DNA from 3 places in the Streptomyces sp. C1-1 genome. Region 3 is predicted to be linked to each of the others. Evidence: riboswitches for the same ligand, from Rfam matches in the RefSeq annotation. Region 3 holds a riboswitch; each other region holds the start of a gene.
The links. A riboswitch is a leader RNA that binds a small molecule or an ion and turns the genes downstream of it on or off. The one in region 3 is predicted to bind cobalamin.
Positions count from the first base shown of each region.

Region 1: linked by a shared signal. The riboswitch ahead of ACQF4J_RS34850 (cobalamin biosynthesis protein) and the one ahead of ACQF4J_RS22860 (HoxN/HupN/NixA family nickel/cobalt transporter) in region 3 are both predicted to bind cobalamin.
Region 2: linked by a shared signal. The riboswitch ahead of ACQF4J_RS17155 (ribonucleoside-diphosphate reductase subunit alpha) and the one ahead of ACQF4J_RS22860 (HoxN/HupN/NixA family nickel/cobalt transporter) in region 3 are both predicted to bind cobalamin.

Region 1 is NZ_CP189826.1:7,671,733-7,678,063, forward strand. It holds gene cobN (cobaltochelatase subunit CobN) at 1-2,123, opposite strand, end outside; gene ACQF4J_RS34845 (cobyric acid synthase) at 2,120-3,631, opposite strand; gene ACQF4J_RS34850 (cobalamin biosynthesis protein) at 3,628-4,569, opposite strand; cobalamin riboswitch at 4,671-4,810, opposite strand; gene ACQF4J_RS34855 (hypothetical protein) at 4,938-5,165, opposite strand; gene ACQF4J_RS34860 (inorganic phosphate transporter) at 5,200-6,331, opposite strand, start outside.
Region 2 is NZ_CP189826.1:3,798,696-3,805,026, forward strand. It holds gene ACQF4J_RS17130 (carbon starvation CstA family protein) at 1-1,518, shown strand, start outside; gene ACQF4J_RS17135 (YbdD/YjiX family protein) at 1,484-1,690, shown strand; gene ACQF4J_RS17140 (DUF3311 domain-containing protein) at 1,825-2,088, shown strand; gene mctP (monocarboxylate uptake permease MctP) at 2,085-3,722, shown strand; gene ACQF4J_RS17150 (GNAT family N-acetyltransferase) at 3,800-4,300, shown strand; cobalamin riboswitch at 4,363-4,491, shown strand; gene ACQF4J_RS17155 (ribonucleoside-diphosphate reductase subunit alpha) at 4,613-6,331, shown strand, end outside.
Region 3 is NZ_CP189826.1:5,004,396-5,010,726, reverse strand. It holds gene ACQF4J_RS22875 (hypothetical protein) at 1-654, opposite strand, end outside; gene thrS (threonine--tRNA ligase) at 940-2,154, shown strand; gene ACQF4J_RS22865 (nucleoside hydrolase) at 2,377-3,336, shown strand; gene ACQF4J_RS22860 (HoxN/HupN/NixA family nickel/cobalt transporter) at 3,333-4,373, opposite strand; cobalamin riboswitch at 4,401-4,590, opposite strand; gene ACQF4J_RS22855 (ArsR/SmtB family transcription factor) at 4,669-5,028, shown strand; gene ACQF4J_RS22850 (LAETG motif-containing sortase-dependent surface protein) at 5,096-6,001, opposite strand; gene ACQF4J_RS22845 (DUF4142 domain-containing protein) at 6,194-6,331, opposite strand, start outside.

The sequences.
Region 1 (6,331 bases), 2.7 Mb from region 3:
CCGGGCTCGGCCAGCAACTCCTTCTCCACCAGCCCGAAACGAGCGGCGAGACAGGCCCTGAGCCCCGGCAGCGCGTTGGCCTGCCCGCCCCACACCTGCGAGGCGCGCAGCACGGCGAGCACGAGATTGACCCGCGGTTCACCGACCGGACCGCCGCCGAGGATGTGCAGACCGTCTCTGATCTGCACGTCCTTGATCTCGCACAGATAGCCGTCGATGTGCATGACGAACTCGTCGAACGCCTCGTCGTCCGGCTGCTCGTCCACGTGCAGGTCGTGGTGGAGCTCGGCAGCCTTGACCAGGGTCCAGATCTGCGCGCGGACCGCGGGCGCCTTGGTCGGGTCGAGGTCGGAGACGAGCGCGTACTCGTCGAGCAGCTGCTCCAGCTTCGCCAGGTCGCCGTAGGTGTCCGCGCGGGCCATCGGCGGCACGAGGTGGTCGACGACCGTGGCGTGCCCGCGCCGCTTGGCCTGGGTGCCCTCGCCGGGGTCGTTGACGATGAAGGGGTAGATCAGCGGGAGTTCACCGAGGACGGCGTCCGGAGCGCAACCGCCGCTCAGGCCGAGTCCCTTGCCCGGCAGCCACTCCATCGTGCCGTGCTTGCCCATGTGGACGACGGCGTCGGCGCCGAAGGAGTTCTCCAGCCACCGGTAGGCGGCCATGTAGTGGTGCGACGGCGGCATGTCGGGGTCGTGGTAGATCGCGATCGGGTTCTCGCCGAAGCCGCGCGGCGGCTGGATCATCACGACGACGTTCCCGAACTGCAGGGAGGCGAGGACGATGTCGTCCCCGTCGACGTACAGGTTGCCCGGCGGCTCGCCCCACGCCTCCAGCATCCCGTCCCGCAGCTCCGGGTCGAGCTTGTCGAACCACGCCCGGTAGTCGGCGAGCGGCACGCGCGCGGGCGCGGACGCCAGCTGGTCCTCGGTCAGCCACTCGACGTCGTGCCCGCCGGCCTCGATCAGCCGGTGGATCAACTCGTCGCCGCCGGAAGGGTATTCGGTGAGCGAGTACCCGGCCTCCCGCAGTGCGTCCAGCACCCGCACCGCCGACGCCGGCGTGTCCAGTCCCACCGCGTTGCCGACTCGGGAGTGCTTCGTCGGATACGCCGTGAAGACCAGCGCCAGCTTCTTGTCGGCGTTCGGCTTGTGCTTCAGCCGGGCGTGCCGCACGGCGATCCCGGCCACCCGCGCGGCCCGCTCGGGGTCGGCGACGTACACCGGGACGTCGTCGGGACCCTGCTCCTTGAAGGAGAAGGGCACCGTGATCAGCCGCCCGTCGAACTCCGGGATCGCGACCTGCATCGCCGCGTCCATGGGGGAGAGGGCGGCGTCGGACTCGTCCCAGGCCGCCCTGGACGACGTGAGGCAGAGTCCCTGCAGCACCGGCACGTCGAGGTCGGCGAGCGCCCCGATGTCCCAGGCCTCCTCGTCGCCGCCCGCCGAGGCCTGCGAGGCGTGCGTGCCGCCGGCGGCGAGGACGGTGGCCACGAGCGCGTCGGCCCCGCCGAGGATCTCGTACAGCCCGGGCTCCGCGTCGCGCAGCGAACCGCAGTACACGGGAAGGGCGTTGGCGCCGCGCGCCTCGATCGCCTGGCACAGGGTGTCCACGAAGGCGGTGTTGCCGCTGAGTTCATGGGCCCGGTAGAACAGCACGCCCACGGTCGGGCGGCCGTCAGCCCTTTCGTACGAGCCGTGGACCCCGTACCCCGGCATCTTCTGCGGCTCGACGAAGCCCTCGCCCGTCAGCAGCACGGTGTCGGACAGGAACCGCGCCAGCTCGGTCAGGTTGGCGGGGCCGCCCTCGACGAGGTACTTCAGCGCCTCGGCGACCACACCCGCAGGCACGGACGACTCGGCCATCAGCTCCGCGTCCGGCACGGCCTCTCCGCCGAGCAGCACGGTCGGAACGCCGGACGCCTTCAGCGCGGCCAGCCCGTCCTCCCACGCCCGTTTGCCGCCGAGCAGCCGTACGACGGCGAGGTCGGCGCCGTCGAGGAGTGCGGGCAGTTCCTCCGGCACGTCCACCCGCATCGGGTTGCCGATCCGGTAGTCGGCGCCGGTCGCGGCCCGCGCCGCCAACAGGTCCGTGTCGGCGGTCGACAACAACAACACAGTGCTCATGCGGGCGCTCCCGGTGGAATGAAAGGCAGTCCTTGCGGCGCGCCCGACTCGATGAGCCGCCACAGCGCGTCCGTGTCCGCGTGCTGTTCGATCAGGTCGCCGAGCCGGTCGAGCTGCTCCTCGCGCAGCGCGGCGAACGAGGTGTCGCCCGCCGGCACGAAACGGCGGCCCGCGGCGGCCGCCACCTCGCGCAGAAAGGCGCGCCGGAAACCGTCCGACTCCAGCGAACCGTGCCAGTGCGTGCCCCAGGTCTGGCCGACCCGGCAGCCGTCCAGGAAGGTCTCCCCGCCTTCGACGGAGGCGACCCCGTGATGGATCTCGTACCCCTCGACCCGCTCGCCGAGGGCCTCGCCCACCGGCCGGGTGAGGGTCTTCTCGCGGGCGAACCGCACCCGCACGGGCAGGACACCGAGGCCCTCCACGTGCCCGCGCCGGCTCTCCACCTCGTCCTCGATGTGCTCGCCGAGGATCTGGAAGCCGCCGCAGACACCGAGGATCGGGCGCTGTTCGGCGGCCCTGCGGCGCAGCGCGTCGGCGAGTCCCCGCTCGCGCAGCCACTCCAGGGCCCGTACGGTCCCGCGGGTCCCCGGGATCACGACCAGGTCCGCGTCCGCCAGCTCCTCGGGCCGGTCCACGAACCGCACGACGACCCCCGGTTCGGCGGCCAGCGCGTCGACGTCCGTGAAGTTGGACATCAGCGGGACCGCGCAGACCGCGACCCGCAGGACGTCCTCGCCCACCGGCGGGGCGGTGTTCGACTCCCGCACGGTTCCGCGCAGGGAGACCCGGAGCCCGTCCTCCTCGTCGATGCCGAGGCCGTGTCGGAAGGGCAGGACGCCGTACGTGCGCCGCCCGGTGAGCCCGTGCAGCATGTCCAGTCCCGGCTCCAGCAGGCCGACGTCCCCGCGGAACTTGTTGACCAGGAACCCGGCGACGAGCGCCTGGTCCTCGGGGGAGAGGAGCGCGACGGTCCCGAAGAAGGAGGCGAAGACGCCCCCGCGGTCGATGTCCCCGACCACGAGCACGGGCAGCCCGGCGTTGCGGGCGATGCCCATGTTCACGATGTCCGTGCGCCTGAGGTTGATCTCGGCCGGACTGCCCGCCCCCTCGCAGATCACCGCGTCATACGTGCCCCGCAGTTCGGCGAGACAGTCGAGAACGGTCCCCAGCAGCTTCTGCTGCCGGCCGCCGTGATAGCCCCGCGCGCTCAACTCGCCCACCGGCCGGCCCAACAGCACGACCTGACTGCTCTGCTCGCCTCCCGGCTTCAGCAGCACGGGGTTCATCTGCGCGGTCGGCTCGATCCGGCACGCCTGGGCCTGCATGGCCTGCGCCCGCCCGATCTCGGCGCCCTCGCGCGTCACGAACGAGTTGAGGGACATGTTCTGCGCCTTGAACGGCGCGACCTTGACGCCCTGTCGCACCAGCCAGCGGCAGATCCCCGCGGTGACGACGCTCTTGCCCGCGTCGGAGGTGGTCCCGGCGACGAGCAGTCCTCCGCCGCTCATGACGAACGCCCCTTCAGCAGGGCGCGCGCGCCGGCGCTCACGCCCAGCGCGAGCAACCCCACGCGCCGTGACAGCCGCACCGCCCGCTCGATGTCCCCGACCCGCACAGGCCGCCCCTCCCTGTTCAGCACGGGCCGGTGCTCGACCCGCCCTCCGTACGACAAGGTCCCGCCCAGGCGCACCCCGAGCGCGCCCGCGAACGAGGCCTCCACGGGCCCGGCGTTGGGGCTCGGGTGCCGGCCGGCGTCGGCGCGCCAGGCCCGTACCGCCCCCGCCGGATCGCCCCCGGCGACCGTCGCGAGCCCGGCCGTCAGCCTGGCCCCCGGCCAGCCGGCCACGTCGTCCAGCCGCGCCGAGGCCCACCCGTAGCGCCGGTACCGGGCCGACCTGTGCCCGACCATGGCGTCCAGCGTGTTGACGGCCCGGAAGCCGAGCAGCCCCGGCACCCCGCCGACGGCCCCCCACACCAGCGCCCCGACCACCGCGTCGGAGGTGTTCTCGGCGACCGACTCCACCACGGCCCGCGCGATCCCGTCGGCGTCCAGCGCCTGCGGATCCCGCCCGCACAGATGCGGCAGCCGCGCCCGGGCGGCCTCGACGTCCCCCGCCTCCAGCGCCCGCCCGACGGTGCGGGCCTCCCGTGCGAGCGAAGTACCGCCGACCACGGCCCAGGTGGCGGCGGCCGTCAGTGCGACGGAGGCGGCACGGGAGGGACGGACGAGCGACTGTGCCGCGGCACCGAGGGCCACGGCACCGCCCACGCACACGGCGGTGTGCAGCGCGCCCCACCCGCGGTGGTCGCGCCACAGAACTCTCTCGACGGCGCCGGCGGCACGCCCGAACACGGCGACCGGATGCCCGCGGCGGGGATCACCGAGGAGCTGGTCACCGAGGAGTCCGGCGGCGGCGCCGTACGCGAAGACGCGATCGGCCCGCACCGGCTCAGCCCGCCGAGGGGTCGGGCAGGGCCGGGGTGGTGAACCTCAACAGGCAGCCGCGCATGGCGATATGTCCTCACTCAGGGTGTCCGCGCCCTGGTTCGACGAGACCGGCGGTGGGAGTTCCTGGCTCCCGGGGCTACCTACCCCGGTGACAGTGGCGGGACCGCGCCGGAATCACACCGGCTTCCTCCCTTGCCGCCGTACATGGCCCCGGCAGTCCACCACGCCCCCGAACGGCAGTCAACTTGCCGTTGACCTGCGGCGCGGGAGTGTGCTGAGGCCCACACGCAGGGGGTCGCCGGGGTCACCGGAACGCGTGATGCCGGGACGGATCTCCGTCCCGGCATCACAGGTGCGTTCGAGGCTCAGGCCTTGTTCATGATCAGTGAGATTCCGTACGCGACCGCCGCCGCGCAGCCCGCGAAGGCCACGTAGGCTCCGGTCGCCGCGAGCGTCGCCGAGTTGCCCTCGGCCACGGCCCGTTCGCGGCGGGACAGGCCCATCACGCCGAGGGTGAACAGGGCGACGAGACCCACGGTGACCGCGAGGCTGACGCCGAAGACGGAGCCCAGAGCTGCCCAGTCGATCTTCATGCTGCTGATTCCTTCGTTACCGGATGCTCGGGACTCAGACGGCGGCCGGCGGGGCCGCCGGCTCCGCGGTCGTGGTGGTGGTCGTGGCCGGCGCCGAGATGGTGGCCGTCAGCTCCTCGCTCACGGTGCCCGCGGGCGGCGGGGTCACGGCGGCGATGGCGGTGGTCACCACGCCGGGCGGTTCCTCGGTCTCGTTGACGTTGGACGCGTCGACGACCTCGCGGCGCGAGAGCTTCCAGATCGCGGCGCTCGCGGCGACCAGGAAGACGGCGACGACGGCGGTGCCCCAGTCCCCGAGGTCCGTCACGGACTCGGCGCCCGCGCCGACGAGCGCGGCGGCGGGGAGGGTGAGGACCCAGGCGACCAGCATGCGGGTCGCGGTCGACCAGCGCACCACACCGCCCTTGCGGCCCAGGCCCGCGCCCATCACCGAGCCGGAGACGACGTGCGTGGTGGACAGGGAGAAGCCGAGGTGCGAGGAGGCCAGGATCGCCGTGGCCGCGCTGGTCTGGGCGGCGAAGCCCTGCTGCGGCTGCAGCTCGGTCAGGCCCTTGCCCATCGTGCGGATGATGCGCCAGCCGCCGATGTAGGTGCCGAGCGCGATGGCGAGACCGGCGGAGAGGATGACCCAGGTGGGCGGGTCGGAGTCGGGGGCGACGACGCCGCCGGCGACCAGGGCGAGGGTGATGATGCCCATCGTCTTCTGCGCGTCGTTCGTGCCGTGCGCCAGGGAGACCAGGCCGGCCGAGGCGACCTGCCCGGCGCGGTAGCCCTTGGCGGCGGCCTTGCCCTCGGCCTTCTTGTCCAGGGTGTAGGAGAAGCGCGCCGCGAGGAACGCCGCGAGACCGGCGACGATCGGGGCGGCGAGCGCCGGCAGGAGAACCTTGGTCGCGAGCACGTCGCCGTGGACGGCACCGAAGCCGGCCGAGGCGACGGTGGCGCCGATCAGACCGCCCATGAGGGCGTGCGAGGAACTGGAGGGCAGGCCCACCAGCCACGTCAGCAGGTTCCAGAGGATCGCGCCGACCAGGGCGGCGAAGATGACCTCGGGACGGATGCCGGTCTCGTCGACGAGACCCTTGGAGATCGTGTTGGCGACCTCCACCGAGAGGAAAGCGCCCACAAGGTTCAGCACGGCGGACATGGCCACCGCGACCTTGGGCTTG
Region 2 (6,331 bases), 1.2 Mb from region 3:
TTCTACCTGCGCGTCCTGCGGCCCGGCCGGATCGCCGAGGTCTCCCTCCTCGGCGTCGCGCTGCTGCTGCTCGCGCTGGTCGCGGGCCGCTGGGTCGCCGAGTCCTCGTGGGCGGACACGTTCACGCTCGCGCCGTCGACGCTGGTGATCTGGCTGGTGGCCTACGGCTTCATCGCCTCGATCCTGCCGGTCTGGATGCTGCTGGCGCCCCGCGACTACCTCTCCACCTTCATGAAGATCGGCACGATCGCGCTGCTCGCGCTGGGCGTGGTGATCGCCCTGCCGACGCTGAGAATGGACGCGGTGACCGGCTTCGCCACCCGTGGCGACGGCCCGGTCTTCGCCGGCTCCCTCTTCCCGTTCGTCTTCATCACCATCGCCTGCGGCGCCCTGTCGGGCTTCCACTCGCTCATCTCGTCCGGCACGACGCCGAAGATGATCCAGAAGGAGACGCAGGTCCGCGTGATCGGCTACGGCTCCATGCTGATGGAGTCGTCGGTGGCGGTCATGGCGCTGGTCGCGGCGAGCATCATCGACCCGGGGCTGTACTTCGCGATGAACGCGCCGGCCGGCGTCATCGGCACGACGGTGCAGAACGCCTCGCAGGTGGTGAGCGGTTGGGGCTACCACATCTCCCCCGCCGACCTCGCGCAGGCCGCGAAGAACGTCCAGGAGTCGTCCCTGCTCTCCCGCACCGGGGGCGCGCCCACCCTCGCCGTCGGCGTCTCGGAGATCTTCTCCAAGGTCACCGGCGGAGGCCTGCGGGCCTTCTGGTACCACTTCGCGATCATGTTCGAGGCACTGTTCATCCTGACCGCGCTGGACGCCGGCACCCGGGTGGGCCGGTTCATGCTGCAGGACATGCTGGGCAATGTCGTACGGCCGTTCAGGAACATCGGTTGGAAGCCCGGGCTGGTCCTCACCAGCGGCGTCGTGTGCGCGCTGTGGGGCTACTTCCTCTGGGTCGGCGTCCATGAGCCGCTCGGCGGGATCAACCAGCTCTTCCCGATCTTCGGTATCTCCAACCAGTTGCTGGCCGCCGTCGCCCTGGCCGTCTGCACCACGCTGCTGGTGAAGTCCGGCCGGCTGAGGTGGGCGTGGATCACGGCCGTCCCGCTCGCCTGGGACGCCACGGTCACCCTGACCGCGAGCTGGCAGAAGGTGTTCTCCTCCGACCCCAAGGTCGGTTTCTTCGAGCAGCGTTCCGTCTTCCAGGACGCGATCGACGCCGGGAAGGTGCTCCCGCCCGCCAAGAACATGGACGACATGCACACCGTGGTCGTCAACTCCACGGTGGACGGCGTCCTGTCGGCGGTGCTCGCCCTGCTGATCGTCGTCGTGATCGCGGACGCGCTGCGCGTGTGCGTACGGCACATCCGCAGGCCCGCGCTGTCCACGCTCAGCGAGTCGCCGTACGTCGAGTCGAGGATCACCGCGCCGGCGGGCCTGGTCCCGACCCGCGCGGAGAGGGAGGGGGAGCGCCGTGCGGTCGTCGGCACTGCTGCGCCGGGCGATTAGGGGAGTGTGCTGGTACGTGCGGGAGCTGACCGACGAGTCGGCGTACGAGCGGTACGTGGCGCACGTACGCAGGACGCACCCCGACGCGGCTGTGCCCTCCCGGCGCGAGTTCGAGCGCATGCGGACGGACCGTCAGGAGGAGGACCCGCGCCAGGGCTTCCGCTGCTGTTGACACCGATGTCGGGCCTTCACGGAATCGACATACCGATATGCGGACGAGGTCTTCCGCTGCCGTGACGGCGTGACCTAGATTGCCTGCGCATTACATCGTGATCGCCGGTGATCGTGAGGGGACGGAGCCACCGTATGTCCGAAGTGCCCGAAGTGAGACCTCCGGTGGTGACCCCGGTCCGGGTGGTCATCGCCGTCTGCCTGATCGCGCCCTTCGTGGCGATGCTGTGGGTCGGTTCCTACGCCAAGACGGACCCGGCGTTCATCGGCATCCCGTTCTTCTACTGGTACCAGATGCTGTGGGTGCTGATCTCCACCGCGCTGACCATGACCGCGTACAAGCTGTGGCAGCGTGACCAGCGCGCCCGCGCCTCGCAGAAGGGCGGTGCGTCGAAGTGAAGGACGGTGTGAACGGCGTCGCGCTCGGCGTCTTCATCTTCTTCTTCGTGGCCGTCACGGTCATGGGCTTCCTGGCCGCGCGCTGGCGCCGGGCAGAGACCGAGCACTCGCTGGACGAGTGGGGCCTGGGCGGCCGGTCGTTCGGGACCTGGATCACCTGGTTCCTGCTCGGCGGCGACCTGTACACGGCGTACACCTTCGTCGCCGTGCCGGCGGCGATCTACGCGGCGGGCGCGGCCGGATTCTTCGCGGTGCCGTACACGATCCTCGTCTACCCCCTGATCTTCACCTTCCTGCCCCGCCTGTGGTCGGTCTCGCACCGCCACGGGTACGTCACCACCTCGGACTTCGTGCGCGGGCGGTTCGGCTCGAAGGGTCTGTCGCTGGCCGTCGCGCTGACCGGCATCCTCGCGACGATGCCGTACATCGCCCTCCAACTGGTCGGCATCCAGGCGGTGCTGGACGTGATGGGCGTCGGCGGCGGCGAGAACACCAACTGGTTCGTCAAGGACCTGCCGCTGCTGATCGCCTTCGGCGTGCTGGCCGCGTACACCTACTCGTCCGGTCTGCGGGCCCCCGCCTTGATCGCGTTCGTGAAGGACACGCTGATCTACATCGTCATCGCGGTGGCGATCATCTACATCCCGATCAAGCTGGGCGGGTTCGACGACATCTTCGCCAAGGCCGGCCAGGCGTTCAGCCAGACCAACCCGGTGACGGGCAAACCGCGCGGCGCGCTGGCTCCGGCGGAGGCGACCCACTGGACGTACGCCACCCTGGCGCTCGGCTCCGCGCTCGCCCTGTTCATGTATCCGCACTCGATCACCGCCACGCTCTCCTCCAAGAGCCGCAACGTGATCCGCCGCAACACCACGATCCTGCCGCTGTACTCGCTGATGCTCGGTCTGCTGGCGCTGCTGGGCTTCATGGCGATCGCGGCCGGAGTCAAGGTCACCAACGGCCAGTTGGCGATCCCGCAGCTCTTCGAGGACATGTTCCCGAGCTGGTTCGCGGGCGTGGCCTTCGCGGCGATCGGCATCGGCGCGCTCGTGCCGGCGGCCATCATGTCCATCGCGGCCGCGAACCTGTTCACCCGCAACATCTACAAGGACTTCATCAAGCCGGACGCGACGCCCGCACAGGAGACCAAGGTCTCCAAGCTGGTGTCCCTGCTGGTGAAGGTCGGCGCGCTGGTCTTCGTCCTGACCATGGACAAGACGGTCGCCATCAACTTCCAGCTGCTGGGCGGCATCTGGATCCTGCAGACCTTCCCGTCCCTGGTCGGCGGCCTGTTCACCCGCTGGTTCCACCGCTGGGCGCTGCTCGCCGGCTGGGCGGTCGGCATGGTCTACGGCACCCTCGCCGCCTATGGCGTCGCCTCGCCGACCAACCCTTCGCAGAAGCACTTCGGCGGCTCCAACGCGGAGATCCCGGGCATCGGCGAGATGGGCTACATCGGCCTGACGGCGTTCGTGCTCAACGTGGTCGTCACGGTGGTCCTGACCTTCGCCCTGAAGGCCCTCAAGGCGCCGGACGGCGTCGACGAGACCCGGCCGGAGGACTACACGGCGGACGCGGGCGACCCGGGCGTCCAGGTGGAGCTGCCGTCGGCCACGGCGGGGACCTCGCACTAGGCGCTGCGGCACACGATCTGCGGGCCGTCGGAGAATCCGGCGGCCCGTTGTCGTACCCGTGCGGCAGACTCGGGCCCATGGACATCCTGATCAGGCCGGTGGAACCCGGTGAGTTCGGTGCCCTCGGCGAGATCACCGCAGGGGCCTACGTCCAGGACGGCCTGCTGGCCTTCGGCGAGAGCGACTGGTACCTGAAGGAGCTGCGCGACGTCGCCAAGCGGGCGTCGGCCGCCGACGTCCTGGTCGCCGTCCGCGACGGCAGCCTCCTCGGCGGCGTCACCTTCGTCCCCGCCGGCGGCCCGATGGCCGACCTCGCCCGCCCCGGCGAGGCCGAGATACGCATGCTGGCCGTGGACCGCGCGGCCCGCGGCCGGGGCGTCGGCGAGGCCCTCGTACGGGCCTGCGTCGACCGCGCGAGAGCCTCGGAGTGCACCGGCGTGGTGCTGTCCACCCAGCGGAAGATGCACGCCGCGCACCGCATCTACGAACGCCTCGGCTTCCTCCGCGCGCCCGGCCGCGACTGGAATCCGATCCCCGGCGACACGTTCACGCTCCTCACCTACGAGTTGGCGCTCTGACACGCTCCGAAGTCGCCGCGACACAACATATGGGGGTGCTGTTCTCACCCGACACAAGATGTATGCTCATGCTCGCTGTCGCCGCAGGGGAATCCGGTGTGAATCCGGAACTGTCCCGCAACGGTGTACTCATGCGCTTTCATCCGCGTATGGGCGTCAGTCCGAGGACCTGCCGACAGTGCGCCCGGCCGCCGTGGCCCGGGCGCCATGACGTCCGGGCCTCGTGGAATGGGCCGGTGGACGCGACGCCCCGTGCGCTCGTGAGCTGCCCCCTGCCCGCAAGGCCCCGTGCCGAGCGAGGGAGAGCCCCACGTGACCATCGCGCCAGCCGATCCGGCTTCAGCGGCGACGGAGACCGACGGTCCCGGAACCGCACTGCTGCGGACCCTGACCGAGCTCACCGCCGACCTTCCCGACGCCGACCCCGGCCGGGTCGCCGCCGCGGCGCTGCGCGGCCGGTCGGCGCACGCCGACGAGGCGGAACTGCGCGAGCTCGCCACCGAGGCGGCGGCGGGCCTCATCTCCGAGGACCCCGCCTACAGCAGGCTGGCCGCCCGGCTGCTGACCATCGGCATCGCCGCCGAGGCCGCCTCGCAGGGGGTCACGTCGTTCACCGGGTCCGTCGCCGTCGGGCACCGCGAGGGCCTCATCGCCGACCGCACGGACCGGTTCGTACGCGTCCACGCCGACCGCCTCGACGCGCTGATCGACCGCCGGGCGGACGACCGGTTCGGCTACTTCGGCCTGCGCACCCTGCACAGCCGCTACCTGCTGCGGCACCCGATCACCCGCAAGGTGATCGAGACGCCCCAGCACTTCATGCTGAGGGTCGCCGCCGGACTCGCCGAGGACGACAGCCGTCGCGCCCTGGACGAAGTCGCCGCCCTCTACGGCCTGATGAGCCGTCTCGACTACCTCCCCTCCTCCCCCACCCTCTTCAACTCCGGCACCCGCCACCCCCAGATGTCGTCCTGCTACCTCCTCGACTCCCCCAAGGACGAGCTGGACTCCATCTACGACCGCTACCACCAGGTCGCCCGCCTCTCCAAGCACGCCGGCGGCATCGGCATCGCCTACTCCCGCATCCGCGGCCGGGGTTCGCTGATCCGCGGCACCAACGGCCACTCCAACGGCATCGTCCCGTTCCTGAAGACCCTCGACGCCTCGGTCGCCGCGGTGAACCAGGGCGGCCGGCGCAAGGGTGCCGCCGCGGTGTACCTGGAGACCTGGCACTCCGACATCGAGGAGTTCCTGGAGCTGCGCGACAACACCGGCGAGGACGCCCGCCGCACGCACAACCTGAACCTCGCGCACTGGATCCCGGACGAGTTCATGCGCCGGGTCGACGCCGACGAGCGGTGGAGCCTGTTCTCCCCCGCGGACGTGCCCGGGCTGGTGGACCTGTGGGGCGAGGAGTTCGACACGGCGTACCGCGCGGCGGAGGCGGCCGGACTGGCGCGCAGGACCCTGCCCGCGCGCGAGCTCTACGGCCGCATGATGCGCACCCTCGCGCAGACCGGCAACGGCTGGATGACCTTCAAGGACGCGGCCAACCGCACCGCCAACCAGACCGCCGAGCCGGGTCACGTCGTCCACTCCTCCAACCTCTGCACGGAGATCCTGGAGGTCACGGACGACGGGGAGACGGCGGTGTGCAACCTGGGTTCGGTGAACCTGGGGGCGTTCGTCCGCGACGGCGACATGGACTGGGAGCGGCTGGACGAGACGGTCCGCACGGCCGTCACCTTCCTGGACCGCGTGGTCGACATCAACTTCTACCCGACCGAGCAGGCGGGCCGTTCCAACGCCCGCTGGCGCCCGGTGGGCCTGGGCGCGATGGGTCTGCAGGACGTCTTCTTCCAGCTGCGCCTGCCCTTCGACTCGGCCGAGGCCGGGCGGCTGTCGACCCGGATCGCCGAACGGATCATGCTCGCCGCGTACGAGGCGTCCGCCGACCTCGCCGAGCGGAGCGGACCGCTGCCGGCCTGGGAGAAGACCCGCACGGCCCGCGGTGTCCTGCACCCCGACCAC
Region 3 (6,331 bases):
CGCGATCGTGTCGTCGCCGACGCGGACCGCGGCGACGTCCATCGTCAGCACGGTCGGATCGCCGTCCGCCGTCTCACCGCTCAGCGTGACCCGCAGGCCCTGCCGGGCGTCCCCGACCCGCGGCAGGTCGGCCTCCCTCACCGTGACGCCCTGCACGGCGCCGTGCGCGGTGACCGCCGTGAACGTCCCGCAGCTGCGCGGCAGCGACTTCAGCCACGCCAGCGTGCGGTCCACGTCCGGGGCGTGCAGCGCGAGGACCTGATAGCGGAGCTGGGCCTGGTCCAGCGGGTCGTCCAGGCCCGTCACCGCCCGCGCACCGGTGTCCCCGCCGAACAGGTCGTCGGCGTAGAGCGCGTCCAGGAGGCGACGGCATTCGGGCGAATCCGTCGTCGCCTTCAGCAGCCCGTCCCGCCAGGTCGCCACCCCCTGCGTGGGCGCCCACGGCTCCCCGAGGTCGGTCGCGGTGACCAGGGCGGCCTGCGCCTGGGCCTGGGTGAGGACCGGGGGGGCCGGTGCCGAGGTGGCGGCGGACGGTCTCGCGGAGGCGGCGGGGTTCTTCGCCGCCGGTCCGCCCGCCGTGCAGGCGGTCGCGGTGAGCAGGGTGGCGGTGAGCAGGGTGGCGGGGGTGAGGAGGCGGGCGGGGGTGCGGGGCATCGGGGCCTCCCGGGACGGCGTACAAGATCGGCTGCCTCTCCAAGGGACCATCCCGCGTCCTGTGTCACCAGCGCGCCGGTCCGGATGGGGTACTCCGAAAACGGCTCGCGTCTTCTTTTCGGGGGGCGCTAGTTTTTTGTCATGCAGCGCGCCCACTCGTCTTCCACGACGACGCCGGAGACTGTCCCGGCGCGCTGACTCATGGACTGGATGTCCGAAGCCCCGGGGCGAGTGCCCCGGGGTTCTGTCGTGGCCGCTCGCCCTCTCACCGTGAGGAGAACGACCATGTACGACCACCGCCGCCTCGGCCGTGAGCTGGAACTGTTCGACACCGACCCGCTGATGGGCGCGGGGCTGCCGTACTGGCTGCCCGACGGGGCGATCGTGCGGCACGCGCTGGAGGAGTACGTCCGCGAGGTCGAGCGCGCCGCCGGGTACCGGCACGTGTACTCGCCCGTGCTGGGCAAACGGGAGCTGTACGAGATCTCCGGGCACTGGTCCCACTACGGCGACGACATGTTCCCGCCGATGCGGCTGGGTGGTGAGGAGGTCGTGCTGCGGCCCAGTCTGTGTCCGCATCACGCGCTCATCTACCGTTCTCGGTCGCACAGTTACCGTGAGCTGCCGCTGCGGATCGCCGAGGTGGGGGGCATGTACCGGTCCGAGCTGTCGGGTGTGCTCGGCGGGCTCACCCGGGTGCGGGCCATCCAGCTCAACGACGCCCATGTCTTCTGCACCCCGGACCAGGCCGTCGAGGAGGCTCGGGAGGCTCTTCGGCTCATCCGGCGGGCCTATGCCGATCTGGGTGTCCGGGCGGCCCGCTATCGGCTCTCCCTGCCGGGTGAGGGCGGCAAGTACGTTGCCGGGGAGGGCGTTTGGGAGCGGGCCGTCGGGTTGCTGCGGGAAGTGTTGGACGGTGTCGGTGTCGCGTACGAGGCCGTCGCGGGGGAAGCAGCCTTCTACGGGCCGAAGATCGATGTGCAGGTCGTCGACTCCGCGGGACGAGAGGCCACTCTGTCCACCGTGCAGATCGACTTCCACCAGCCCGAACGATTCGGCCTGCACTACATCGGCGCCGACGGCGCGAAGCACCGGCCCGTCATGGTGCACCGCAGCATCATCGGCAGCGTGGAGCGGGTGGTCGCGCACCTCGTCGAGGAGCACGGCGGCGCGTTCCCCGTGTGGCTCGCGCCAGTACAGCTCGTGGTGCTGCCGGTCTCGGAGGAGCAGCGGGCGGTCGCGGAAGAGCTGGTGCGGCGGGCGCTGGCGGTGGGGCTGCGGGTGGAGCTGGTGGGGCCGGAGGGCGGGAGTCTGGGCGCCCGGATCCGGGGCGCTCGGCTGGTGCCGTACCAGGCCGTGATCGGTGCCCGTGAGGCCGGCGGTGACCAGGTGGCGGTACGGCTGCGGGACGGGCGGCAGGTGGGTGCGATGTCCGGCGCGGAGCTGGTGCGGCGGATCGGGGAGCGGGTCGCCGCGCGTGGGTGCGAGTTGTGGGCGTAGCGCCTTGCGTTCTCGGTGGGGCGGGGCCGCGGCGGGGGGTGTCCGTCCTCGGTCGGGCGGTGCTGTGGGTGTGTACGTGCGGTTTTCTTGACGCCCGACACTGCGGGCGGGCACCCCCCGCCGCGGCCCCTTCTCGCCGTACGCGGCTGCCGGGCGCTTCTGGCCCGGGTGCGGTATCCCTCGTAGAGTCGCCGGTGCAGGGGGTGTCGAGAGGAGTTCGTCGTGCCTGGTATTCCGGTGATCATCGACTGTGACACCGGTGTCGACGACGCCCTGGCGCTGTTGTTCGCCGTGCGGCATCCGGGGCTCGATCTGCGGGCGGTGACCTGTGTCGCCGGCAACACGGACGTGGACGGCGTTGTCCGTAATACGTTGACCGTGCTGGAGCAGGCCGGGGCGCCCGACATTCCGGTCGCCCGGGGTGCCGAGCGGCCGTTGATCGAGCCCGCGCGGCCGGCCCCGGTGCACGGGGCCGACGGCATGGGGGATCTCGGGCTGCCCGCGCCCGGCCGGATGCCGGTCGACGTGGACGCGGTGACTCTGCTGCGCAGGGAGATCCTCGCCTCGCCGCGTCCGGTGACCCTGATCCCCACCGCTCCCCTGACCAACATCGCGCTGCTGCTGCGGACCCATCCCGAGGTCACCCGCAACATCGAGCGGATCGTGTTCATGGGCGGCGCGGTGGCGACCGGCAACGCCACGCCCGTCGCCGAGTTCAACGTCTGGCACGACCCAGAGGCGGCCGCGGTGCTGCTGACCGCCGGGGTGCCGATCACCATGTACGGGCTCGATGTCTTCACCCGGGTCGTCGTGCCCAGTGCGGATGTGCATCGGTTGCGTGCCAGCGGTGAAGCGGGCACCCGGCTCGCCGGTGAGCTTCTCGCCCATCGGCCGGCCCATCCCGGTGAGGCGCCCGAGGCCGAGGAGGCCGGTGGGCTGGGGGACGCGGGTGCCGTGTGCGCCGTCGTCGACCCCGCGGGGATCGGCACGCGGCTCCTCCCCGTCGAGGTCTCCCTCGCGCCGGGGCCGACGCGAGGGCAGACCATCGTCGACCGGCGCCCTCGGCCCGGCGAGGCCGAGCACCATGACGGCGCCCGTGAACAGGCTCTGGTGGATGTGGCGTTGGACGTGGACGTGGAGCGGTTCGTGAAGTTGTATCTGGCGACTGTCGAGCGGTCCTAGTCCGCTTCGGCCGCTCTTGCCGTCCAGCGCTGCTCCACCTTCGCCAGGCGCCAGTAGGCCAGTGCGGCCGCCCATACGAGTACGAACAGGCCGACGATGACGTAGCCGATGTTGCCGACGTCCAGGCCCGCGAGTTCCATCGTGCCGATGAAGAAGGCGACCACGATGGACAGGCCGGTGATGGTCAGGTTGTAGAAGACCTTGCGGACCGGGTTGGAGAACGCCCACTGGTAGGCGAAGTTCATGAAGGTGCCGTCGAGCGTGTCGAACAGGCACATGCCCGCGGTGAAGAGGAGGGGGAGGCAGAGGATCGCGTACCAGGGCAGGCCCGCCGCCGCTCCGGAGCCGGCCATCACCATGAGGGTGACCTCGGTGGCCGTCTCGAAGCCCAGCCCGAACAGGAAGCCCACCGGGTACATCTGGCCGGGGCGGCTGATGGACCGGGTGAGTCGGCCGAGGAAGCGGTTCATGAAACCGCGGGAGTCGAGGTGGCGTTGGAGCTCGTTCTCGTCGTACGTGCCCGCCCGCATCGCCCGGAAGACGCGCACGATGCCGACCAGGGCCACCAGGTTGAGCGCGGCGATGAGATAGAGGAAGGTGCCGGCGACCGTGGTCCCCAGGAAGCCGAGGACCTGGTGGGTGCCGGAGTTCTGGTTGGTCACCTTGTCGGCCAGCTGCGTGCCCGCCGCGATCATCACGGCCAGCACGATCACCACGCTGGAGTGCCCCAGCGCGAACCAGAACCCGACCGACACCGGCCGCTTGCCGTCGGCCATCAGCTTGCGGGTGGTGTTGTCGATCGCGGCGATGTGGTCGGCGTCGAAGGCGTGCCGCACGCCCAGCGTGTAGGCGGTGATGCCCAGGCCGATGCCGAAGGCCTTGGAGCCGACCTCGTAGTGGCCGGGGACCACCAGGAGGAAGAGGATTCCGAAGGCGACGATGTGGAGGGCGGCGATCACCGCCACCAGTCCGGCGGTCTTGACGGTGTCCTCGCGCCGCCAGCGGAAGGAGACGTCCTTGCTCTCGGGCAGGGTCATGCGATCAGCTCCAGCACCTCGTGGATCTTTCGTGAGCTGCCGTGGCCGGTCTCCTGGCTTACGGGTCGTGCGTCCGTCATCCCTGCCTTCCCAGCCGTCGTGAGACGACCAGTGGCTGTCCCTTGCGGGACGCGGGACGGGGACTCCCCGATTTCAGTGGCGAGGGCCGCTCCGGTATCGCACCGGATTCCCGAACGCCACGGCCCGCTCACCGTAGGCGACCGTACGCATCCCTGCATAGCTGCGTACCTGCGCAGGTATTCAAGATCACATCGGGGACTGCGAGGATGACCCCATGCATCTCGTCCCGGCCGATCGCGCAGACCGGCGCACCATCGACGGCCACCGGGTGTGCGACGCCATCGCCGCCATCGGTGACGAGGCCCATGTGCGTACGTGGGCCGACCGCTTCTCCCTGCTGGCCGACCCCAAGCGGCTGGCCCTGCTGCTCGCGCTGCATCGCACGGGGCCGCTGGCCGTGTCGGACCTGGCGATCGCGACCGGCATGAACGACCCGGCCGTCTCCCAGGCACTGCGGCTGCTGCGCGCGGCCGGCGTGGTCGCCGGGGAGAAGGAGGGACGCGTCGTGCGCTACCGGGTCGTCGACGAGGACGTACGGCTGCTGCTCAAGCACTGTGCCGCCGACGCGACCTGACGGCGTGCGGGCATGACGGACGCCCCGGAGCGGGGGACCCCCGGGGCGTCCGTCGTTCGGGAGTGGTTCAGGAGCGGGCGCCGCGCCGGCGTCGGCTCGCGACGACGATCGCCGCGCCGCCGGCCAGGAGGACCGCCGCGCCGCCGGCGATCATCGCGGAGTCGCTGCCGCCGCCGGTCTCGGCGAGGTCGCCTCCGCCGCCGTTCGGCGTGGCCGCCGGGACGCTGGTGGACGCGGACGCCACGGGGGTGTCCGGCGTCGACTCCGAGGCGCTGGGCGTCGGGGTGGGGCTCTCCTCGGCCGGGGTGGACGGGGTCGTGGAGGGCGTGGCCGGGGGCTGCGACTCGGTGGTCGTGCAGTCCTTCGTGCCGCCGTTCCAGGACGCGATCAGCTTGTCCTTGATGACCGCGTGGTCCGGGCCGGCCGGCAGGTCGCCGTGCTCGAAGCCGTCGTCGGCGCCCTGCTTGCCGTCGAACTTGGTGGCGCCCCTGTAGAGGTCGATCTGCGCGAAGCAGCCCGCGTCCGGCACCGCGATGTCCAGGGAGTCGGTCTGGCCGGGCTTGACCGTCACCGTGTCGAAGTCGACGAAGACCTGCTCGCCCGAGGTGGCGAAGGTGGCGCCGTGGGCGAGGTAGGAGGCGAGCGAGGCGGTGCAGGTGGCGGCGTCGCCGGCGGTGCGGACCTTGATGTGGACCTTGCCGTCGTCGGTGGGCTTGAGGTTCTGGTCGTCGACCTTGACGGAGTCGTAGAAGTCGGTGCCGTCGAGGGAGAACTGGCAGCGGTCGGTCTCGGTCTTGGTGCCGGCGCCCGTGCCGGGCCGGTAGGAGCCGCCCGACTTCCAGCCGTCGCCGCCGGAGGCGCCGCCGTGGGCCCAGGCACCGGAGGCGGCGGCGACGGTGGCGGCGCAGAGGGCGAGCGACGTGGCGCCCGTTCCGAGGAGTCGGCGCGCGGTGACACGGCTCGCTATGGACATGGCGGGATCCCCACTTCGGCATGTGCAGCACCCGGCGAGGGCCGCGCGGGCAGCGTGAGGGCATGCGGCGGCCGGCCCTGCCGGGGTGATGGTCGGAGAAACACCGGGCTCACTGGTCACATGAGCCTCGGTGCGCTCACATCGTGGATCCCGTGATCGAACGCTGTCAACCTGCGGTGACGCAGCGGTAGTTCAACCGTCCATCACAATTTCGACACAAGCGGGAGGAGTGGCTTCCGCTGTCCGTCGCTCAGCCCACGGTGGGGGTGGGGCTGGCGTTCGCGCTGGACTCGCCCGGCAGGACCGGGGGTTGGGTGGTGCTGTCCACCG